3 regions of the Photobacterium sp. genome follow, and region 1 is predicted to be linked to each of the others. Evidence: predicted binding sites of a transcription regulator. Region 1 holds the regulator's gene; each other region holds the start of a gene.

What was found. The regulator MetJ, encoded in region 1, represses methionine synthesis genes. The targets are predictions, from matches to a motif close to TTAGACNTNTANANGTCTAA.
Region 2: a site for MetJ is predicted at 2,981-3,000, ahead of metE (5-methyltetrahydropteroyltriglutamate--homocysteine S-methyltransferase). Genes of this name have one in related genera too.
Region 3: a site for MetJ is predicted at 3,635-3,654, ahead of metN (methionine ABC transporter ATP-binding protein MetN). Genes of this name have one in related genera too.

Annotation. Positions count from the first base shown of each region.
Region 1 covers NZ_JBVCPH010000007.1:72,582-79,363, reverse strand. Annotated here, with positions in the region: gene cytR (DNA-binding transcriptional regulator CytR) at 1-949, opposite strand, end outside; gene priA (primosomal protein N') at 1,121-3,337, opposite strand; gene rpmE (50S ribosomal protein L31) at 3,753-3,965, shown strand; gene AC2204_RS09825 (malic enzyme-like NAD(P)-binding protein) at 4,269-5,519, shown strand; gene metJ (met regulon transcriptional regulator MetJ) at 5,669-5,986, opposite strand; gene AC2204_RS09815 (O-succinylhomoserine (thiol)-lyase) at 6,169-6,782, shown strand, end outside.
Region 2 covers NZ_JBVCPH010000001.1:281,095-287,876, forward strand. Annotated here, with positions in the region: gene AC2204_RS01205 (META domain-containing protein) at 1-408, shown strand, start outside; gene metE (5-methyltetrahydropteroyltriglutamate--homocysteine S-methyltransferase) at 541-2,844, opposite strand; gene metR (HTH-type transcriptional regulator MetR) at 3,062-3,973, shown strand; gene AC2204_RS01220 (DUF4250 domain-containing protein) at 4,042-4,230, opposite strand; gene AC2204_RS01225 (hypothetical protein) at 4,332-5,003, opposite strand; gene AC2204_RS01230 (GGDEF domain-containing protein) at 5,324-6,517, shown strand; gene glpA (anaerobic glycerol-3-phosphate dehydrogenase subunit A) at 6,760-6,782, shown strand, end outside.
Region 3 covers NZ_JBVCPH010000017.1:75,255-82,036, reverse strand. Annotated here, with positions in the region: gene AC2204_RS17335 (ABC transporter permease) at 1-64, opposite strand, end outside; gene AC2204_RS17330 (ABC transporter permease subunit) at 69-1,094, opposite strand; gene AC2204_RS17325 (porin) at 1,378-2,475, opposite strand; gene gmhB (D-glycero-beta-D-manno-heptose 1,7-bisphosphate 7-phosphatase) at 2,963-3,517, opposite strand; gene metN (methionine ABC transporter ATP-binding protein MetN) at 3,790-4,824, shown strand; gene AC2204_RS17310 (methionine ABC transporter permease) at 4,814-5,500, shown strand; gene metQ (methionine ABC transporter substrate-binding lipoprotein MetQ) at 5,570-6,385, shown strand; gene tsaA (tRNA (N6-threonylcarbamoyladenosine(37)-N6)-methyltransferase TrmO) at 6,533-6,782, shown strand, end outside.

The DNA of each region.
Region 1 (6,782 bases):
GAGAACCTGCCTGTACTTCCTTACCTTTTAAGAGCTCCAGCAGCATTAACATCGACTGACGGCCGATTTCATAACGTGGCTGGGAAACGGTAGTAAGCGGTGGATCGCAGTATTCTGCGAATTGAATGTCATCGAATCCGACAATTGACAGATCATGCGGTACACGCAATCCCAGGCGCTTTGCTTGCTGCATTGCCCCGATAGCCATGACGTCACTGTGGGAAAACAGGGCCGTCGGTGGCTCAGGCAGTGATAGCAGGGCCGTGACTGCACGGGCACCAGCGGCAAAGGTGAAGTCACCCTTGATGGTGTAGGCCGGGTTGAGTTCAATGCCAGCCCGGCGGAGTGCTTGCTGATATCCCTGAGATCGGAACTGGCATAGTGGCGCTTGATCCGGACCGGATATTTGGGCAATACGCTTGTGGCCCATCTGAGTCAGATAGTTAACGGCCTCATACGCGGCGGTTAAATTATCGATATGAACGGTGGGTAATTCCAGCTCTGGTGCGTATTCGCACGCCATTACCAAAGGCGGTAGATTTTTCTGCTCGGGTTTACTGACATCAAAGGGTAAATCGGAGCCGAGCAATAACATGCCGTCCGCTTGTTTGGTAAACACCAGGTTAACAAAGGAATTTTCGCGGACCTTTTGCTGCCCACTGTCACCAAGTAAAACCAGATAGCCATGTTCCATCGCGGCTTCTTCAATGCCGCGAATGATTTCTGTGAAGTAGGGATCACAGATATCAGGGACAATTGTCACAATGGTTTTTGATTCGTTGCGGCGAAGATTCCGAGCTAGTGAATTGGGCGAATAGCCAGCTTCCATAACGGCTTGTTCGACCTTTTTCCGGGTCGAGGCCGAGACTTTTTCCGGGTTCATCAGGGCACGGGAAACCGTGGCTGTTGAGACACCGGCAAGCTGGGCAACATCCTTCATTGTCGCCATAATTGCAGTTCCTCCTATTATTTCTCTCATAATATTGCCGGAGGACCCTAGCCAAATAGAGCTGATACCTATGCCGACAAGGCTGTTATTGTAGGCGCTAAGAGTGCGATTAAACATGCCCTCAATAGCATAAATTACATTAACAATGTGATCTGTATCGCATTGCTTGTTTTAAGTTAAATCCTGTGGCTCGACATCAATTGACCAGCGAACCTTCTTGGCAAGAGGCAGTAATTGAATCGCGGGTTTGGCAATGGTCAACATGCGTTGCAGGGTTTTACGATCAGGGGCTTGCAGTAACAACTGCCAGCGATAACGACCAGCACGGCGTGCCAGAGGGGCGGGATTTGGCCCCATGACATAGCTTTTATGGTGTTCATCGGTCTGGCTAAATAGCGGGTTTGACTCGAAAATACTGCGAACTTGCTGCAAAAACTGGACATTATGGTCGCTATTATTGGCTTCTGAGCGAAACAGTGCCAAATGAGTATAAGGTGGCAGCAAGGCTTGTTTGCGTTCAAGCAGCGCGTTATCGGCAAAATGATCATATCCTTTGTGCAACAAAGCTTGCAGCAAGGCATGCTCCGGGTGGTGAGTTTGCAGCAGAACTTCACCCGGTTTACTGGCGCGTCCGGCACGGCCTGCAACCTGAATAAACAGTTGGGCAAGGCGTTCTGATGCCCGGAAGTCATTGCTGAACAGCGCACTGTCGACATCAATCAACGATACTAAGGTCACATTGGGAAAATGGTGACCCTTGGCCAGCATCTGGGTGCCGATCAGGATCTGGAATTCATTATTCTTGATGGCCTCGAGGTAATTTTCCAGCGCCCCTTTGCGGCGGGTACTGTCGCGATCGATACGCACGGTTTTGTATTCAGGGAACAATGTCGCCAGCTGTTGTTCCAGCTGCTCGGTTCCGACCCCGACCGCATGAAGCTGGGTCGAGCCACAGCTCTCGCATTGATGCATGATCGGACGTTGGGTGGCACAGTGGTGGCAGCGTAACTGCCCCGACTGCTGATGCAGGGTGTAGTAGGCATCACAACGGTCACATTCAGCCAGCCAGCCACATTCATGGCAGATCATCGCCGGCGAATAACCGCGGCGGTTGAGAAACAGAATGACCTGGTTACCCGCGGTTAAATGTTTGCGCATTTGCGCCACTAAAGGGGCGGATAGCCCGGCTTCCAAATACAATCCTTTGACATCTAAGACGCCGTGCCGGGCGACCTGTGCATTGCCTGCCCGCCGGGTTAACTGCAGGTGGTGGTATTTACCGGTTTTGGCGTTATGCAAGCTTTCCAGCGCCGGCGTGGCCGATCCCAATACGATGGGTATATTTTCTTTATTGGCCCTCATGACGGCCAGATCTCGGGCATGATAACGCAAGCTGTCTTGCTGCTTATACGAGGCATCATGCTCTTCATCAACAATGATGATGCCGAGGTGCTTAAAGGGGGTGAATAAGGCTGAGCGGGTACCGATAATGATCCCTGCCTGGTTATCGCGCCCCGCGAGCCAGGAAGAGAGGCGCTCGGTATCATTGAGGCCAGAATGCACGGTCTCCAGCGGAACATTAAAACGGCGGCGAAAACGGTTTATGGTTTGCGGGGTCAGGCCGATTTCGGGCACCAGGATCAGTGCCTGCTTGCCAGCGGCTAATACCGGCTCTAACAGATTGAGGTAGACTTCCGTTTTGCCGGATCCGGTGACGCCTTCCAGTAAATAACAGCCAAAATCGGGATTGGCATTGACGGTGGCGACGGCCAGGGCCTGCTCTTCATGCAAGCGGGGTTTTTCTTCGGTCAGGGCAAAATCGTTGTGCCAGTTGTTCTGGCGCGGTTTTTCCTGTTGCTCTGCAATCCAGCCTTTTTCCGTCAAGTTTTTCAGCGTTGCAGAGCTGACTTCCTCGGCCAGTAAGGCTTCATGGCTGGTGTTGCCGTGGCGCAAAATATTCAGCACTTGTGCCTGTCGCGGCGCACGCTTGAGTGCCGTTAGCGGTTGATCCCGGCCGGCTTCGGTCAGCGTCCAGAATTTCAGGGTGGCAGGAGAGGCACTCCGTCCTTTGCGCAGTAACGCCGGCATGGCGTTGGCCAGGGTATCCCCTAATGGATACTGATAATAACTGCTGGCCCAAGATAGCAAACTGAACAGCGGGGGTTGCCACAATGGTGCGGTATCGATCACCGTATTAAGAGGTTTTAACTGGTTAAGCGGGAAATCAGAGTGATCTGTCAGGGCGATGACCAGTCCAACCAGCTGCTGCCGCCCGAATGGAACGCGTACCCGACCACCCACGACTGGGAATGTGCCGGGTTTGACCAGGTAATCAAAGGCTTTATCCAGTGGAACTGGAAGGGCCACTTTGGCAATCTTGGGTGTCATAACTAACCGCTGAAAAAGCTGTAGCTATCCAGTTCGAGAGAGCTGAACGGCTGCAGGATCTATAATGAAGGAAGACTTTTATGTTATCAGGGAAGTGTACCTTGCCCGGCGCTTTATCCCAAACGGATAAATAAACGGAGGTAGCCCGGCATATGTTGTCAGTAACAAGCAGTTCTCCCGGCAATTGCAACAGGCAGGGTTGATCTATTTTGACGTCGTTTGGGTATAAATCGAGCCATAGCAAGCAGGCGATGAATAATGTGATGAAAAAAGTAGCGAGTTGGTTGATCTAGGCTGCATGATTGATTACTATACGCCGCCTAATTTGTCGCATTTGCGGCATACTGTATTTAACGACGTGTGGTGCCCGGCTTTGGATCGGGAGAGCGACACGGCCTTAGCTTGAGGTTATCCCATGAAACAAGGTATCCACCCAGATTACTCAGCAGTGAACGCTCGTTGTTCTTGCGGCAACAACTTCGTATTCCAGTCAACTATGCGTAAAGATGTTAACCTTGATGTGTGTGACAAATGTCACCCATTCTACACTGGTAAGCAGCGTGAAGTTAGCTCTGGTGGTCGTATCGACAAGTTCAACAAGCGTTTCGGTGCTCTTTCTGCTAAATAATATTAGCCAGATGAATTCCGAAAAAAGGGATGCATATGCATCCCTTTTTTTCATTTTGCTCACGAGTTTTCGACCGTTTTATTAAGTCATCCTGGCTGCGTTATCTCTCCTTTCTTCCTGTGTAGCACAATTCCCACCCGCTTTTCGGCATAAGTATCCTAAATGAGCATCCAATTGGCTGGACCTGTTGTACTGAACTAGGATTTTCTATCGCGATAGAATATGATCTGCCTCTCAAGATCGAACTGAACATCATTTTCATTTAGGATCAAGCTCTCCTTTTTACTTAGGACCCAGAACACTATGTCTGAAGATTTTCGCCAACAAGCACTTGATTATCATGCTTACCCAGTACCAGGAAAAATTGCAGTAGCACTTACTAAGCCGGCAGATACGGTTGAAGATCTGGCGCTGGCGTATAGCCCGGGTGTCGCTGAGCCTGTTCGAGAAATCGCCAAAAATCCAGAGAATGTGTATAAATACACGGGTAAAGGCAATATGGTTGCGGTCATTACTAACGGCACGGCAATTCTGGGTTTAGGTAACCTCGGTCCTCTGGCCTCGAAGCCGGTAATGGAAGGTAAGTCACTGCTATTTAAGCGTTTTGCGGGTCTCGATTCTATTGATATTGAAGTGAAGCACCGCACGATTGATGAGTTTGTTGATACAGTGGCCAACATCGCTGATACCTTTGGCGGGATCAACCTGGAAGATATCAAAGCGCCAGACTGTTTTGAAATTGAAAAACGTCTGATTGAACGCTGTAGCGTCCCGGTTTTCCACGATGATCAGCATGGTACCGCGATTGTCACAGCCGCCGGAATGCTGAATGCCCTTGAACTGCAAGGTAAAGAGATCAGTGAATCTGTTATTGTCTGTTTAGGTGCCGGTGCGGCGGCGGTGGCATGTATGGAACTGCTGATCAAGTCGGGTGCCCAGCGCGAGAAGATCTACATGCTTGACCGCAAAGGGGTCATCCATACGCGCCGTGATGACATTAACGAATATAAGCAGCTGTTCGCGAATAATACCGATAAACGTACACTGGAAGATGTTATCGAAGGCGCTGATATCTTTGTCGGGGTATCGGGTCCGAATTTATTGGAGCCTGAAGCACTTAAATTGATGGCTGATAAGCCTGTTGTTTTCGCTTGTTCCAATCCGGATCCGGAAATCAAGCCAGAGCTGGCACATGCGGTACGCGATGATCTTATCATGGGGACTGGCCGCTCTGATTATCCTAACCAGGTCAATAATGTTATCTGTTTTCCATTCATTTTCCGCGGTGCCCTGGATGTACGCGCGAGCAAAATTAATGACGAAATGAAACTGGCCGCAGTTAAAGCCATTCGTGAACTGACCAAAGAGCCGGTTCCTGCGGAAGTATTAAAAGCCGCCGGCGTCGACAAGCTGGCATTTGGTATGGAATACATTATTCCCAAGCCAATGGATCCACGTTTGCTTCCTCGTGTGGCCAAAGCTGTCGCCCAGGCGGCGATTGATTCGGGCGTTGCCCAGATTGAGATGCCTGTTGGCTACATGGAAGACAAATAAAAGTGCTCTTGAAATAGAGCGGCAAACTGAATACCGACAGATCGCTTTATGCCGATAACAAAAAACCAGCCGATTGGCTGGTTTTTTTATATCAGTCTATCATCGGTAAATAGAGATAGCGGGTGGCTTACGATCGCGTAGCTGTGCGATTATTCATTGATGTCTTCGTATTTGATCCCCATTTCGTCCATCAGGGCTTTGGCTTCTGCTGGCAGATCATCAGGGCAATCTTTACGGATGTCGTCATCGGTTGGTAACGGCTGACCTGTATAAGCGTGCAGGAATGCTTCACAAAGCAATTCACTGTTCGTTGCGTGACGCAGGTTATTTACCTGACGACGAGTACGCTCATCCGTCAGTATTTTTAAAACCTTTAATGGAATCGAAACAGTAATTTTCTTAACTTGCTCATTTTTTTTACCGTGTTCCGCGTATGGGCTGATGTATTCGCCATTCCACTCTGCCATGTTATACCTTCTCAGCGATGTTGGGATCAAATAACTATATCTCCGAATTTTAGCGGGATTTACTGCCATAAGGAAAGACATATAGACGTCTAGAAGTGTTGACGGCTCAATTAAATGTAGTTAATGTGATTGCTGCAATTTTATTCGGGAACAGGGCTTAGCCCGAGACAAGGAAGGTTATTATGAGTGACAAGCAGTTTGCCACCATCGCCGTACGTGCCGGTATTGAATCAGACAGCCAACACCATGCCGTTGTTCCACCTATTTATCTTACTTCCACCTATAGCTTTCCAGAGCTCGGTGAGCCTCCCCAATACGATTATTCACGCTCGGGTAACCCGACCCGCAATATGTTAGCCGATGCCTTGTCAGAACTGGAAGGGGGGGCCGGAGGCGTGGTCACCAGTTGCGGCACCGCAGCCATCAACTTATTGGTTTCAGCGCTGTTAGGCCCGGAAGATTTAATTGTTGCCCCGCATGACTGCTACGGCGGAACCTACCGTTTGTTTAATACCCGTGCCAATAAAGGTGATTTCAAGGTTGAGTTTGTCGATCAGTCCGATCCGGCCGCACTTGCGGCGGCACTGGCGAAAAAACCTAAAATTATCTGGGTTGAAACCCCGTCAAACCCGCTGTTACGGGTGCTTGATGTTGAAGCCTTGTGCCGGCATGCAGCACAGGCTGGTGCGCTGGTTGCGGTTGACAACACCTTTTTATCGCCGGTCTTGCAGCAGCCGATAAAATTGGGGGCTGATTTTGTGGTCCACTCCACCACGAAATATATCAACGGTCATTC
Region 2 (6,782 bases), on a different contig from region 1:
TTACCTATGATCCTTGCTGCATGTGCAGGCAACAACGGCGAGATCAGTAAAATTGCAACCGAGGGGGATCTTGTTAACCACAATTGGGTGCTCACTCAAGTTGACAACAAAGCCATTGAGTTACCAGAGCCGTTTACAGCCCCCAATATTGGGCTCACCAATGACATGAGCGCAAATGGTTATTCTGGCTGCAACCGTTACTTTGGTCAGGCTGAATTGAGCGACGGTCAGTTACGCATTGAAAAAATGGGAATGACTATGATGGCCTGCCCTGCCCCGGCAATGGAGATGGAAAATACCCTGACCCAGACACTGACGGACTGGAGTGAGGCGAAAATTTCTGGTGATCAGTTAACACTAACAAGCGCCAGCCACATACTGACTTTCACACGTACTGAGCCTCAGTAATCATCGTTGCACGTAAAGGCGGGGGGATCTACCCTCGCCTCAAGTCTGTAACTTAAAGATATTTTTTGATTTTTCCACATCGAAAAAAAGAGTGCTTAGAGCACTCCCTCAATTTCTTTTCATGGCAATTTGTTAAACCGCTTTTGCATGCCACTCCTCACGAAGTGCTTTTGCGGCAGTAACCATATTACTCAGGGCGGCTTCGGTCTCCTCCCAATTACGGGTTTTCAGGCCACAGTCAGGATTAATCCATAACCTTTCAACCGGAATAAGGGCTTCTGCCTTCTCGACTAACTGAATAATCTGTTCTACTGGCGGAATATTAGGCGAGTGAATATCATAAACACCCGGGCCTATTTCATTCGGGTAATTAAATGCTTCAAATGCTGTTAATAACTCCATGTCTGAGCGAGATGTTTCAATGGTAATAACATCGGCATCCAGCGCGGCGACAGATTTGATGATGTGGTTGAACTCGCTGTAACACATATGCGTATGGATCTGCGTTTGCGGATCTGCACTTCCCGCCGCGATTTTAAAGGCATTAACAGCCCAATCGAGATACAACGGCCACTGGCTCTCTTTCAGGGGCAAGCCTTCACGAATAGCCGGCTCGTCGATCTGAATAATCTTGATGCCCGCCGCTTGCAGATCGGCCACTTCATCACGCAGCGCTAAGGCTATCTGGTTGGCAATCTCTTCCCGCGTCAAATCTTCTCGCGGAAATGTCCAGCCCAGGATGGTGACCGGGCCAGTCAGCATACCTTTGACAAGCTTGTCTGTCAGAGACTGTGCGTATGTCGCCCACTCTACTGTCATTGCTCTGGCCCGATAGATGTCTGACACGATAATCGCCGGTTTTACACAGCGAGAACCGTAGCTTTGTACCCAGCCGAAACGGGTTACCGCAAAACCCTCTAATAATTCGGCAAAATACTCTACCATGTCGTTACGCTCAGCTTCACCATGAACCAGTACATCAAGATCCAATGCTTCCTGACGGGCAATAGCATCGGCAATATGATCTTTCAGCACAGCGTTATAATCGGCTTTACTCAGCCTACCTGCTTTAAAATCACTTCGCTGAGAACGAATTTCAGCGGTTTGCGGAAATGAACCAATCGTTGTTGTGGGTAGCAGCGGTAAATTCAAGGCTCCGCGCTGCTTGCGTGCTCGTTCGGCATACGGCGCTTTACGGTCAGCCAATGCACCGGTAATTGCATCAGTGCGCCGGCGCACATCAGGGTTGTTGACCCGTGCGCTGTTTAATCGCGCTTTAATGGGAGCACTGTATTTATGACACTCCTCAATCGCAATGCTGTTACCATCCAAAGCCTGTGCAAGCAAGGTGACTTCACGACATTTTTGCTTCGCAAAAGAGAGCCATTGACGCACATCGGGTGACAGCTCTGTTTCAAGATCTACGTCAATGGGGCTATGAAGTAACGAACAGGAGCTTCCCAGCCACAGACGCTTGCCGAGCTGCGCTTTAACCGGTTGCAGTTTCTCAAGGAGCTGAGACAGATCAGCACGCCATACATTGCGACCATTGACGGCTCCTACTGACAGTACCCAGTGATCGGGCAGCGCCTCAACCACGTCGTCCAACTGTGCAGGCGCGGCAGATAAGTCTACATGAAGACCGTCGACATTCAGCTCAGTTATCTTGTCCAGATGGTGGGTAATGTTGTCAAAATAGGTGGTAAGCAATAACTTCACGTCGCCATTCAGTACCTGATAAGCCAGTTTGAAGGAATCTGCCCAGGCTGTTGGCAATTCAAGCGTCAACACGGGTTCATCAACCTGAACCCACTCTACACCCAGTGCGGCCAATTTGGTTAAGATCTGCTGATAAGCAGATAACAGACGCGGCAGTAACGTCAGGCGATCGAAACTTGCTTCTTTTTCTTTACCTAGCCAAAGGTAAGAAACGGGACCAAGCAAAACAGGTTTTACATTGTGGCCTGCTTTTTTCGCTTCAGCCACTTCTTCAAACAGTTGCTGCCAGCTGACAGTAAACTGATCGTCTTTAGTAAACTCAGGAACGATGTAATGGTAATTGGTGTTGAACCACTTTGTCATGTCCGATGCCGCACAAGCACACCCGGTGGGCGCTTTGCCGCGTGCAACCCGAAAGAGTGTATCAAGATCCGGAAAGCCGTTCTTGTGACGTTGGGGAATATGACCAAGTAACATGCTGGTGCTTAAAACATGGTCGTACCAGGCAAAATCCCCCACAGAAACGTAATCCAGCCCGGCACCGACCTGATCCCCCCAATGGCGGTGGCGCAATAAGCTACCCACGGCCTTAAGTTCTTTTTGATCAATCTCACCGCGCCAGTATTTTTCCTGTGAAAATTTCAGCTCTCGTTGTGAGCCTACACGCGGGTAACCCAGAATGTGGGTGATGGTTTTATGAACTGCTGAAACTGTCATTGTGATTCCCTGCTGTCTATTTAGCGGTATGGATGGCTAAACAATGGCGCATATAAACAAGATGAACAATTTCTAATTACTCACCTTGATTATGAGAAAAATTAATAATCATTTCATTAGATCAAAACCACAGGCAATAGACGTCTAGATGTTTACACATCCTTATTGAACAGGTACATTGAATTCATAGTGATCACAAGGATGTTGAAATTCGCTCATGATTGAAATTAAGCACCTCAGAACCCTTTCTGTTCTACGCGATACAGGTTCTCTCACCGCAACGGCTAACACCTTGTGTCTGACACAATCTGCTTTATCACACCAACTAAAAGATCTGGAACAACGGCTGGGCGGACAACTCTTTCTCCGTAAAACTCGCCCTGTAAAGTTTACCGCTGAAGGCGAAATTTTACTCCGACTGGCAGATGAGCTGATCCCCCGTATTGTTAAAGCAGAACACGATCTCTCAGGCCTCAAAGCCGATGCCAATGGCCGGTTGCATATGGCAATTGAATGCCACTCCTGCTTCCAGTGGCTGATGCCGGCATTAAAGGAATATCAGATCCACTGGCCTTCCGTGGCACTCGATTTCTCTTCCGGTTTCGGGTTTGAACCGATCCCGGCGTTGGCCTCTGGCGAGCTCGATGTTGTGATCACTTCAGATATTCAACCCCGGGCTGAAATTCACTACGAACCTTTATTCGATTTTGAAATGCGATTGGTGGTATCCCCTCAGTCGCCTTTAGCCGATAAAGACGTTATCGAACCTGGTGATATTGCCAATCAGACGATGCTCAGTTACCCGGTGCAAAAGAACCGTTTGGATGTTGTAAAGCACTTTCTCCAGCCCGCGAACGTCGAGCCAAAAGCCTGGAAGCAAGCAGATAATACGTTAATGCTGGTTCAGATGGTGTCTGCAGGCTTAGGCGTCGCGGCGCTGCCAAACTGGGCGATTCATGATTTTTCCCGCCAGGGACTCATTGTGAGTAAACCGCTTGGGGAGGGATTATGGCGCCGGCTATTTGCAGCCATCCGTTCATCGGAGCAGGATCGCCATTATTTACAGGCATTCTTCGCTACCGCAAGGCAACAGTGCCAAACGCATCTTGAAGGAATTAAAGCGGCGTAGAACCCCCCAAAGGACAAAAAGGCCAGCATTGTTATGCTGGCCTGTTACTTTTAAATCTGATTGGGTGTTTACTTAAATTGATTGGTAATTGGATCATAGCGATAACCGATCGTAGCCATTTTCTCGGTCAGCTCATCAGCATCTAATTCATAGCGACTGACCAGCTCATCCATGCTGGAACATTCCAGCCTGAGTCGTTCGTTGATAATACCGATGACAATTTTACTGTCCATATTCAGTAGATTTGAAATTTCCATACCGCCTTCCCCTTCACTCGCTTTTCTACCGATAAGCATAGTAGGGATCAAATCAACCGGCATAAAAAAGCCCTCTATCCCGAACTCGCAGGTTTAGATGATCAGAACAAGGTTAACTGCATTGAGCCGGAAACCACCAGCAATACCGACGCCACCAACAACTGCCAGCGATTTACGGTGCGGCTGAGTAGAATATGTGACGCCCACACCAGCAGGGCAAATACCAGCAGCAACAGCGCTGCAATGACATTCGTTGTCATTGCTTCAACGACTGCAGCATCAATATCGGTCAGCTGCCACAGCATAAACAGAATTAAGACCATTGCACTGCTCAAGCCCACAAACGGCAAAATACGATGAAAAGCTTGTAAGCGCGTTTTGGCTTGAGCCAACAGTAAGTGTGCCAATGATGATCCAAACAGTGCGATTGCCATAAAACTCATGCCAACCTGTGGCAATGACATTGATGGTAATAGCACGAGCCAGCACAGAGCTGCCAATCCGTTAGCAGCCATCAGAACCGGCATTGGACCTGTATCACGTGTTTTTCCCGTTTTCGCCTTGAAGCTGAAATACGCCAATGCCAGAAGAGGTAATACCGCCAGCGGTTGAGCCATAACGGCTAACAGCCAACCGACAAGGACAACTGGCAACGTTTTATGCACGCGTCCGCGCTGCCCGGGACAAATGTTACCTTTGGTCAACACCAGCGTAAGAATAAGCTGAGCACCTAATAATGCGGGAATTAAAAATGTTAAGTAGCCTGCTAACATGATCATTCTTGTGTGAAATTAAAGTGGCGGGATTATATACCCAAACCGCCTCAAGATGCAGAGTTCAGCGATAATTCATTAGATTTAGTCAAGACTGCTGTTCAGCCCATGACGCTGAAAAAATGGGCCACATTGCATTCATATCAACCCAAATAAAACAATGCTTACCGTAACGACGCCTATCGTTGCTACATTTCTTGGACCAAGGTCACAGTGACGTTACTCAATCTGTAGAATAATAAGCTCACTCAGAATAGAGATAATTTGCACTGTATTTTGATCTATCCCGAATCAGTAGCCAGATACCAGATGGGAAGAAAATGGACAAAATAAAGCAAACAATGCGCCAAAACCTAGAGCCGCTGCTTAAGTCGGTAAAACTGTATTTGCCTGATTTATGGAGTAAAAAACCGCATACATCCAGTTTTCAGAATACACGAAGTAGCTACCTCCGCACCCGGACATCATTGCTCTCTATCGTTTGGGGAGTGCTGTTCATGTTATGGATCCCCTTCGACGTTTACTTTTTACCTCTGGATCAGGGCCTGAAAATTACCATCGCTCGCATTCTCCTGGGCACTTTTCTCTTTTTTATCGCCAAAATAAATCACCAGCACAGCTCGTTAAAACAAGCCCAATGGTGCATAACTGCGCTGGTTGTCGGATTCAATCTGTTCTACGTTTACAGCTTAGTGGTGCTCGATTTTCCGTTAGCCTTCAGTGGATATGAATATGGCTACACACTGTTACCCATCATTTATATTGCAACCCTAACCATTCTTCCGCTCACCATTAAAGAAAGCCTCAGTCTGCTGACTATCACAATACTGACCCAAATTTTAGTTAACCTTCTGACCGAACGGCTGCTCTCAGCTGAAAATCTCGCCAACTACTGGCTGCAAGCAGTCTTGGCCTTGATGGTACTTTGGTCTCAGCTCTCTAAGCTCTACATGTTGATGCGGCTCTACCGCCAGGCGACGCTGGATCCGTTAACCGGTATTTATAACCGTCGCATGTTATTGCAACTGGCACAGAAATCACTGGTAAACTGCGAACTTAAAGGCAATTCCTTTTCAGTATTACTGTTCGATATCGATAAGTTTAAGCGTATCAACGATACTTGGGGCCATAGCGCCGGAGATAAAGTGCTGCGCGGGTTTACTGACTTCATGCAGACAAAAATACGTAAAACCGATCTGTTCGGGCGTTATGGCGGCGAAGAGTTTGTTTTATTTCTGCCGCGTTGCGATCAGGCAATGGCCCATAAAATATCCGAACGTATGCTCGACAGTATCCGCAAATTGGATTTTCCTGTTGGTCTCGATGACACCCACTTAAGTATCACAACCTGTATTGGTATTTCCACCTATTCGCCTGGCGACACGGTGTCATCTATGCTTGAGCGGGCCGATCGCGCTCTTTACGAGTGTAAGAAGTCTGGCCGCGACTGCTGTCGTTTCCACCCTGTCGGCCATCTCACCCTCAAAGATGAACGCCGCCAAGCTGTCGCTTAACGTTTTCGCTCATAATGTCACTCCTCCTGCCACGTATTAAGCGCTTTAAAGCTCTTTTTTCTGTTCACATGCCTGTTAATTAGCCAACCAACCACCAAATAGCGCGAACGAACACTCGTTCGACCATTTACGTGTAGTAGATCAAATAATTCCTCGCTGAGAAGTGGCATATTTATGCTATACGAAAGGGAATCAAACTGTTCCTGTGTGGGCTGGTTAACAAATAATAAGCGAAAACGAACATGACTAGTTGGTTTGAAACAGA
Region 3 (6,782 bases), on a different contig from region 1:
GATACCCGCGTCTGATTTCTTTAAATCGCTTGATTTTCTTTAGTGTTAACGGATTTATTCTCATCAGTCTAGGCTCCGAACTTCACTCGAGGATCAACAATCGCGACGCAAACATCCGACAGAATATTGCCGATCATCAGTAATACCGCATTAATCGCAACAATCCCCATAACAACAGGGTAATCCCGCTCCATAATCGCTTCATACCCTAGCAAACCCACACCATCTATATTAAAAATAACTTCAATAAGAAATGAGCCGGTCATGAAAAATAGCAGGGAGTTACCAAAATGGCTTGCTACCGGTATTAGGCTATTACGCAGAGCGTGCTTGCGTACTGCTTGTGGAAACGGCAGGCCTTTGGCTATAGCAGTTCGTACATAATCTGATGATAAATTTTCCATCAGATTATTTTTCATTGTCATGGTTAGCGTGGCAAAATCGCCAATCAAATAACAAATCAACGGCAACACAGCGTGCCACATAATGTCTTTCACTTGATCGTAAACGCTCTCATAGTCGTCAAAATCATCATCGACAAAGCCCCCCATCGGAAACCATTCAAGGTGATAGCCGAATAAGGTGATCAGCAAAACCCCAACGACGTATCCAGGCAGTGCATAGCCGACAAAAATAACAATGGATGATCCCGAATCAAACACACTGCCATGTCTCATGGCTTTGAAGTAGCCAAGGGGAATAGAAATGAAATAGCTGATAAAAAAGGTCATTCCCCCATAGAACGCCGAAACGGGTAGCCGCTCGGCGATCATGTCCCAGACAGGTTCGTAATAACGGGTCGATTCACCCAAATCGAGCACGACTAATTTAGCGAGCCAGTCGGTATAGGCTTCGAGCGCCGGTTTATCTAACCCGTAAAAAGCATTCAATTCTGCTATCTGATCTTCTGATAACGCGCTACTGCCACCCGGTGTTGTCATCGATGATGCAGCATCTCCTTTTGCCTGCATACTGGCCAGCATCCGCTCAACCGGCCCCCCCGGCACAAAACGGGTGATCGTGAAAATAAGAAGGGTTATACCAAGAAATGTCGGGATGACTAACAGCATCCGACGGAAAAAATAGGACAACATCTGCAGACTAACTCCTTGTCTTCAGTAATTTAGGCTCCTGCCATTAATAATGTCATTATCAATCACCGCACAGAGCAATAGCAACGAGCAACTGCGGATATGTGAGAGAGAATCACCACAACGAATATCGACGGATAGACAAATCACAGCGTTGATTAGCTATTATTTTAGCGTACGGAGCACTCCACGGCCGGGAATCACATGTCTCCGTATTTCTTCTCCCCCAGAAACCAAAAAACCCGGCCAATAGGGCCGGGGGGAAAAAGACATGGCTTAAAAGGAATTACCAGTAAACACGCGCACCGATAGCAAATTTACTTTCGCTATCCACTTCTGTTGGGGCAATAGTTGTATCTGAGCCTTTGTTACTGTAGCCCAGGGTACGACCATCTGCGTAAGCGTATTCAGCATAGATACGAGCCCACTTGTTAAAATGATAAACAGAGCCGATGTGGAATCCTTTGCTATCACCATCTTTTAGCGATGATTCTGATGCATCCTGATCAGTAAAATCAAACCCCGCATAAGTTGTAGCCTTGTCAGTCCAGCTGTATGTACCGCCTACACTGTAGCCATTTTCTTTGATCTTCTGGCCTCCTTGACTTTCAAGTTCAGCGTTGTAGTAAGTAAAGCCAATCAATGCAGCACCAACCGTATATTCAACCGTACCTTCAAAATACGTATTTTGAAGATCCGCTTTAACGTCCTCTTCACTTTTCAGCGTTGTCAGTGCACCTGTAACTTTATCTTTCACTTCCTCTATTGTATGGGTACCAACTTTATAAGCTTTATCGCGATTCTGACCGCCACCGAAGTGCAGGTTAAAGTCACCTAAGCTGGTACCGGCATACAGTTCAGCCAGCTCCTGATTGGTATCATCTTCAGATAGGCCATAGTTACCAGCAACCCAGAAGCTTTCGCCTTCATAGTTATACTTGATCAGTGAATCGTGACGCGCACCAGAAAGCGTCGCGTGACGCAATGCAGAACCACCAAAGAAGTAGGAATAATCGGCACCCCATGTATCATCCGAAACAACCCACTGACGGCCGAAAGTAAATTTACCGACATCCGTATCTACACCGGCATAATGCAGGCGGTTTTTCATCGCGTAATCTTTTTCCTTGGTTTTGTAGTTCAAACCAAATTCAACCTTACCAAACACATCCACTGTATCGGTAAGCTTGTATTGTGCTGTAACGCCGGCACGAGAAGACCCTGCGTTTAACGTGACATCCTTATCTTCAAGTTTTTTTACTTCAGTTCGAAGCTGACCGTAAAAGTCGGCGAATCCTTCGTCAGACTTGAAAATTTCAACGGCGTTTGCCGATGTGGCAAACAAAAGAGAAGGGATTGCTACTGCTAGAAGTGTTTTTTTCATCATACTTTCCTGTAATTTTTATTATCCTTAACGCCTAATCCTTCCTGAACTAAGCCTGAACAACCTAGCAATAAGCCAATTTCTTATCAACGCAATATAAATCTACAAAAGATGACAACACATATAAAATAAGTTGTATTTTACAAAATGGTCGCGCGATTAATTGGTGCATAATTCTCACCGCGAAACATTGTGCCAAGTGCGCCTCGACGCTTTATTTCAAAGGATAAATAACTATTCCCCCTCCGTCACAACACACCGGCCTATTCGCAATTTCGCATAAATAGTCAAAATAGTGCATAGGCACGTCCCGATTTATATGCGAAAATAACCTATTAATATTATTTTTAATTCCAAAAAGTTCTAGTAAAAGTGAGGTGTTAATATAACCCACTTTCAGTCAATGGGTCACATTTGCCTGTTAAGCACTGAATTACAAGCATAAAAAAAGCCGCCTAAGGCGACCTTCTGCTATTTGAGATTGAACTTAACGAGTTGCTAGCCAAGCAGGCACATCAGCAACACTGTCCAGCACCACACTAGCCAGAACTGCGCCTTCGTCAGTAACAGGCTTGCCAGTACGAACTAAAATTTTCATTCCGACTTCCGCTGCTTCTGCCGCAATCATATCTTCCGCTTTATCACCGATCATAACGGAATTAGTCATATCGATTGCTAAATAATCACGAGCCGAAATAAACATTCCCGGCTTAGGCTTGCGGCACTCACAGTCCTGTTTATAATCACCCACACCTTCTGTTGGGTGATGCGGACAATAATAAATACCGTCAAACTCAACACCATGATCGACAAAATTCCAGTCCATCCATTCTGTCAGACGCAGGAATTCATCTTCAGTGTACATCCCACGCGCAATACCGGCCTGGTTGGTCACCAACACAAGCATATACCCCATTTCTTTGAGTTTTTTACAGGCCTCAAACACCCCTTCTACGTATTCGAAATCGTCCACGGTATGAACATAACCATGATCAACGTTGATTACGCCATCACGATCGATAAAGACTGCTGGTTTGGCCAAGAGTTAGCCCTCTGTATTATTGCGTTAGGCAGATTATGGCATGCCAGAGGCTGGTATTCACCTGTTTACCGATAATGCATCGCCTCTTCTGTAAAAGAAAAGAACAAAAAACAACATCTAGACGTCTGGACGTAAAAATAGCTATTGACTTGGCCGTCTAGACATCCTAGCATCACAGCAACACAATATGATATAAATCAACCTTTCACACCAAACGATTACAATATTAAAACAAAAAACACTAATCGATTTATCTAAGTTCAGGAAGTTCGATGATAGAAATTAATAGAGTCAATAAAGTGTTCTATCAGGGAGAGAGAGCCATAAACGCCCTCCTCGATATCAACCTAACAATTGAGCAAGGTACCATTTTCGGGGTGATCGGATCCTCAGGTGCCGGTAAAAGCACGCTAATTCGTTGCGTAAATTTGCTGGAAAAGCCCACCAGCGGCCATGTTATTGTTGATGGCGTCGATCTTACTCAGCTATCGAATCAGGAGCTCACATTAGCTCGCCGTAAAATTGGCATGATTTTCCAGCACTTTAATCTGCTATCGTCTCGTACCGTCTTTGATAATATCGCACTTCCGTTAGAGCTGGCCGGAGCATCAAAAACGGATCTCACGACGAAAGTCGACGAGTTACTTAAACTGGTTGGCTTGGCCGATAAAAGAGACACTTATCCATCCAATCTCAGTGGCGGTCAAAAACAGCGCGTCGCCATTGCCCGTGCATTAGCCTCTGATCCTAAAGTCTTACTTTGTGATGAAGCCACCAGTGCACTGGATCCGGCAACAACCCAGTCTATTCTCGAGCTGCTAAAAGAAATCAATCGCAAGCTGAACCTGACTATTCTGCTTATCACCCATGAGATGGACGTAGTTAAAAGTATCTGTGCCGAAGTCGCTATTATTGGTGATGGTGAGCTGGTAGAAAAAGGCCCGGTCGGCGATATTTTTGCTCACCCGAAAACAGACCTGGCGCGTGAATTTATTCGCTCGACGTTAGACTTATCCATTCCTGACGATTATCAAGCGCGGATGACCGCAGAAAGAGTGACCGGCAGCTACCCTCTGATCCGCCTGGAGTTTACCGGAGCTTCTGTTGATGCTCCGCTGATCAGCCAGGTTGCACGAGAGTTTAATATCGACATCAGTATCCTGAGTTCTGATATGGACTACGCGGGCGGTGTTAAATTTGGCCTGATGCTCGCCGAATTTTTGGGAACAGAGCAAGCAGCAGAACAAGCGATCGCTTTTCTGCGTGATCATAAAGTGAATGTTGAGGTATTAGGTTATGTGGCTTGATTCGATTGCCAACTGGTGGCTAACCAATGAACGTCTGACCTACCTGCTCATCGAGGCACTCGGCCAGACCCTAACCATGGTACTGGCATCCGGCATCATCGGTTTTGCATTAGGTATTCCTCTCGGTGTCGCGCTGCACTTAAGTAAAGACGGCGGGCTACTGGAAAACCGTACCCTGAATAAAGCATTGGGAACCGTTGTTAATATTGGCCGCTCGATTCCGTTCATTATCCTGCTGGTCGCCATTATTCCGTTTACCCGCTTTATCGTCGGCAGTTCTATCGGTACAGCGGCAGCGATTGTTCCATTGGCCGTAGGCGCTATTCCGTTTATCGCGCGGCTGGTTGAAGGGGCATTACTGGAAGTACCATCTGGCCTGGTTGAGGCAGCTCAGGCAATGGGGGCGACACCAAAGCAGATCATTACTAAGGTCCTGTTACCAGAAGCGCTGCCGGGTATTATCAATGCCGTCACGATCACACTCGTCACACTGGTCAGCTATTCTGCAATGGCAGGCACCGTCGGAGGTGGCGGTTTAGGTGATGTGGGTATTCGTTACGGCTACCAACGCTTTGATGGCTCCGTCATGATGATCACCGTCGTCATCCTGGTCATTCTGGTTCAGCTTATTCAATCTGTTGGCGATCACTTAGTCAAACGGGTCGATCACCGATAATCCAAGATTCTAAAAAGTAAAACTTTAGCAATACCATTTAGGGAATACCCCATTCTAAGGAGAAGTAATATGACATTTAATTTAAAGAACCTTTTTGCTGCCGCAGGTCTCGCATCGGCCTTGGTTCTAACCGGTTGCGGCGAAAAAGAAGCCGTTGTTGATGTAAATAAAATCAAAGTCGGGGTCATAACAGGGGCCGAAGCACAGGTTGCCGAAGTGGCAGCAAAAGAAGCAAAAGATAAGTATGGTCTGGATGTTGAGCTGATCATTTTTTCTGACTACGTTTCACCTAACGCGGCACTTGAAGAAGGATCTATTGATATCAATGCCTTCCAGCACAAGCCATACCTTGATCAACAAATTACTGACCGTGGTTACAAGTTTGCCGTAGCGGGCAACACCTTTGTGTATCCGATCGCAGCCTACTCAAACACAATCAAATCTATTGATGAGCTAAAAGATGGCGATCAGGTTGCGGTACCGAATGATCCGACCAACCTTGGCCGCTCGCTGCTGCTACTTCAGCAACAAGGTCTGCTTCAGCTAAAAGAAGGTGCAGGCCTAACAGCAACAGTATTAGATATCGTAAGCAGCCCTAAGAACCTCAATATTGTTGAGCTGGAAGCCGCCCAGCTACCGCGCTCTCTTGAAGATGTACAGCTAGCAATTATCAATACAACGTACGCCAGCAGCATCAACTTAACGCCTGAGCGTGACGGTGTCTTCGTTGAAGACAAAGAGTCACCATATGTGAACCTGATTGTGGCCCGCGAAGACAATGTTAATGCAGAGAATGTAAAAACATTCGTTAAGGCATATCAGTCAGAAGCCGTTTACGCCGCGGCACAAGAGATCTTCCAGGGCGGCGTTGTTAAAGGCTGGTAACCTTTAATCAAGCTTTATCCCCTCTAAGTCCTGGACATTCGTCCGGGGCTTTTTTATATGCGGCTCTATCACATAAGCCGCATCGGAACTTTTATGGTATGTTTTGTTCACTCAACTCCTTGTCATTAATTACAAGACCAAACCGTTATGTCATACAACATTGAGCCGATTGGCATTATTCGCTCACCCTACAAAGAAAAATTTGCCGTACCGCGCCAGCCGGGATTAGTTCCCAGTGCCCGTTCTGAAATAGTGCTGCAAGGTGAAGCCAATGCTCTCGAAGCTGTCAGGGGGATCGAACAATTCAGTCATTTGTGGCTGCTATTTTTGTTTGATCAGAACCTGCAAGCCGGTTGGCGGCCCACCGTTCGCCCTCCCCGCTTAGGGGGGAACGAGC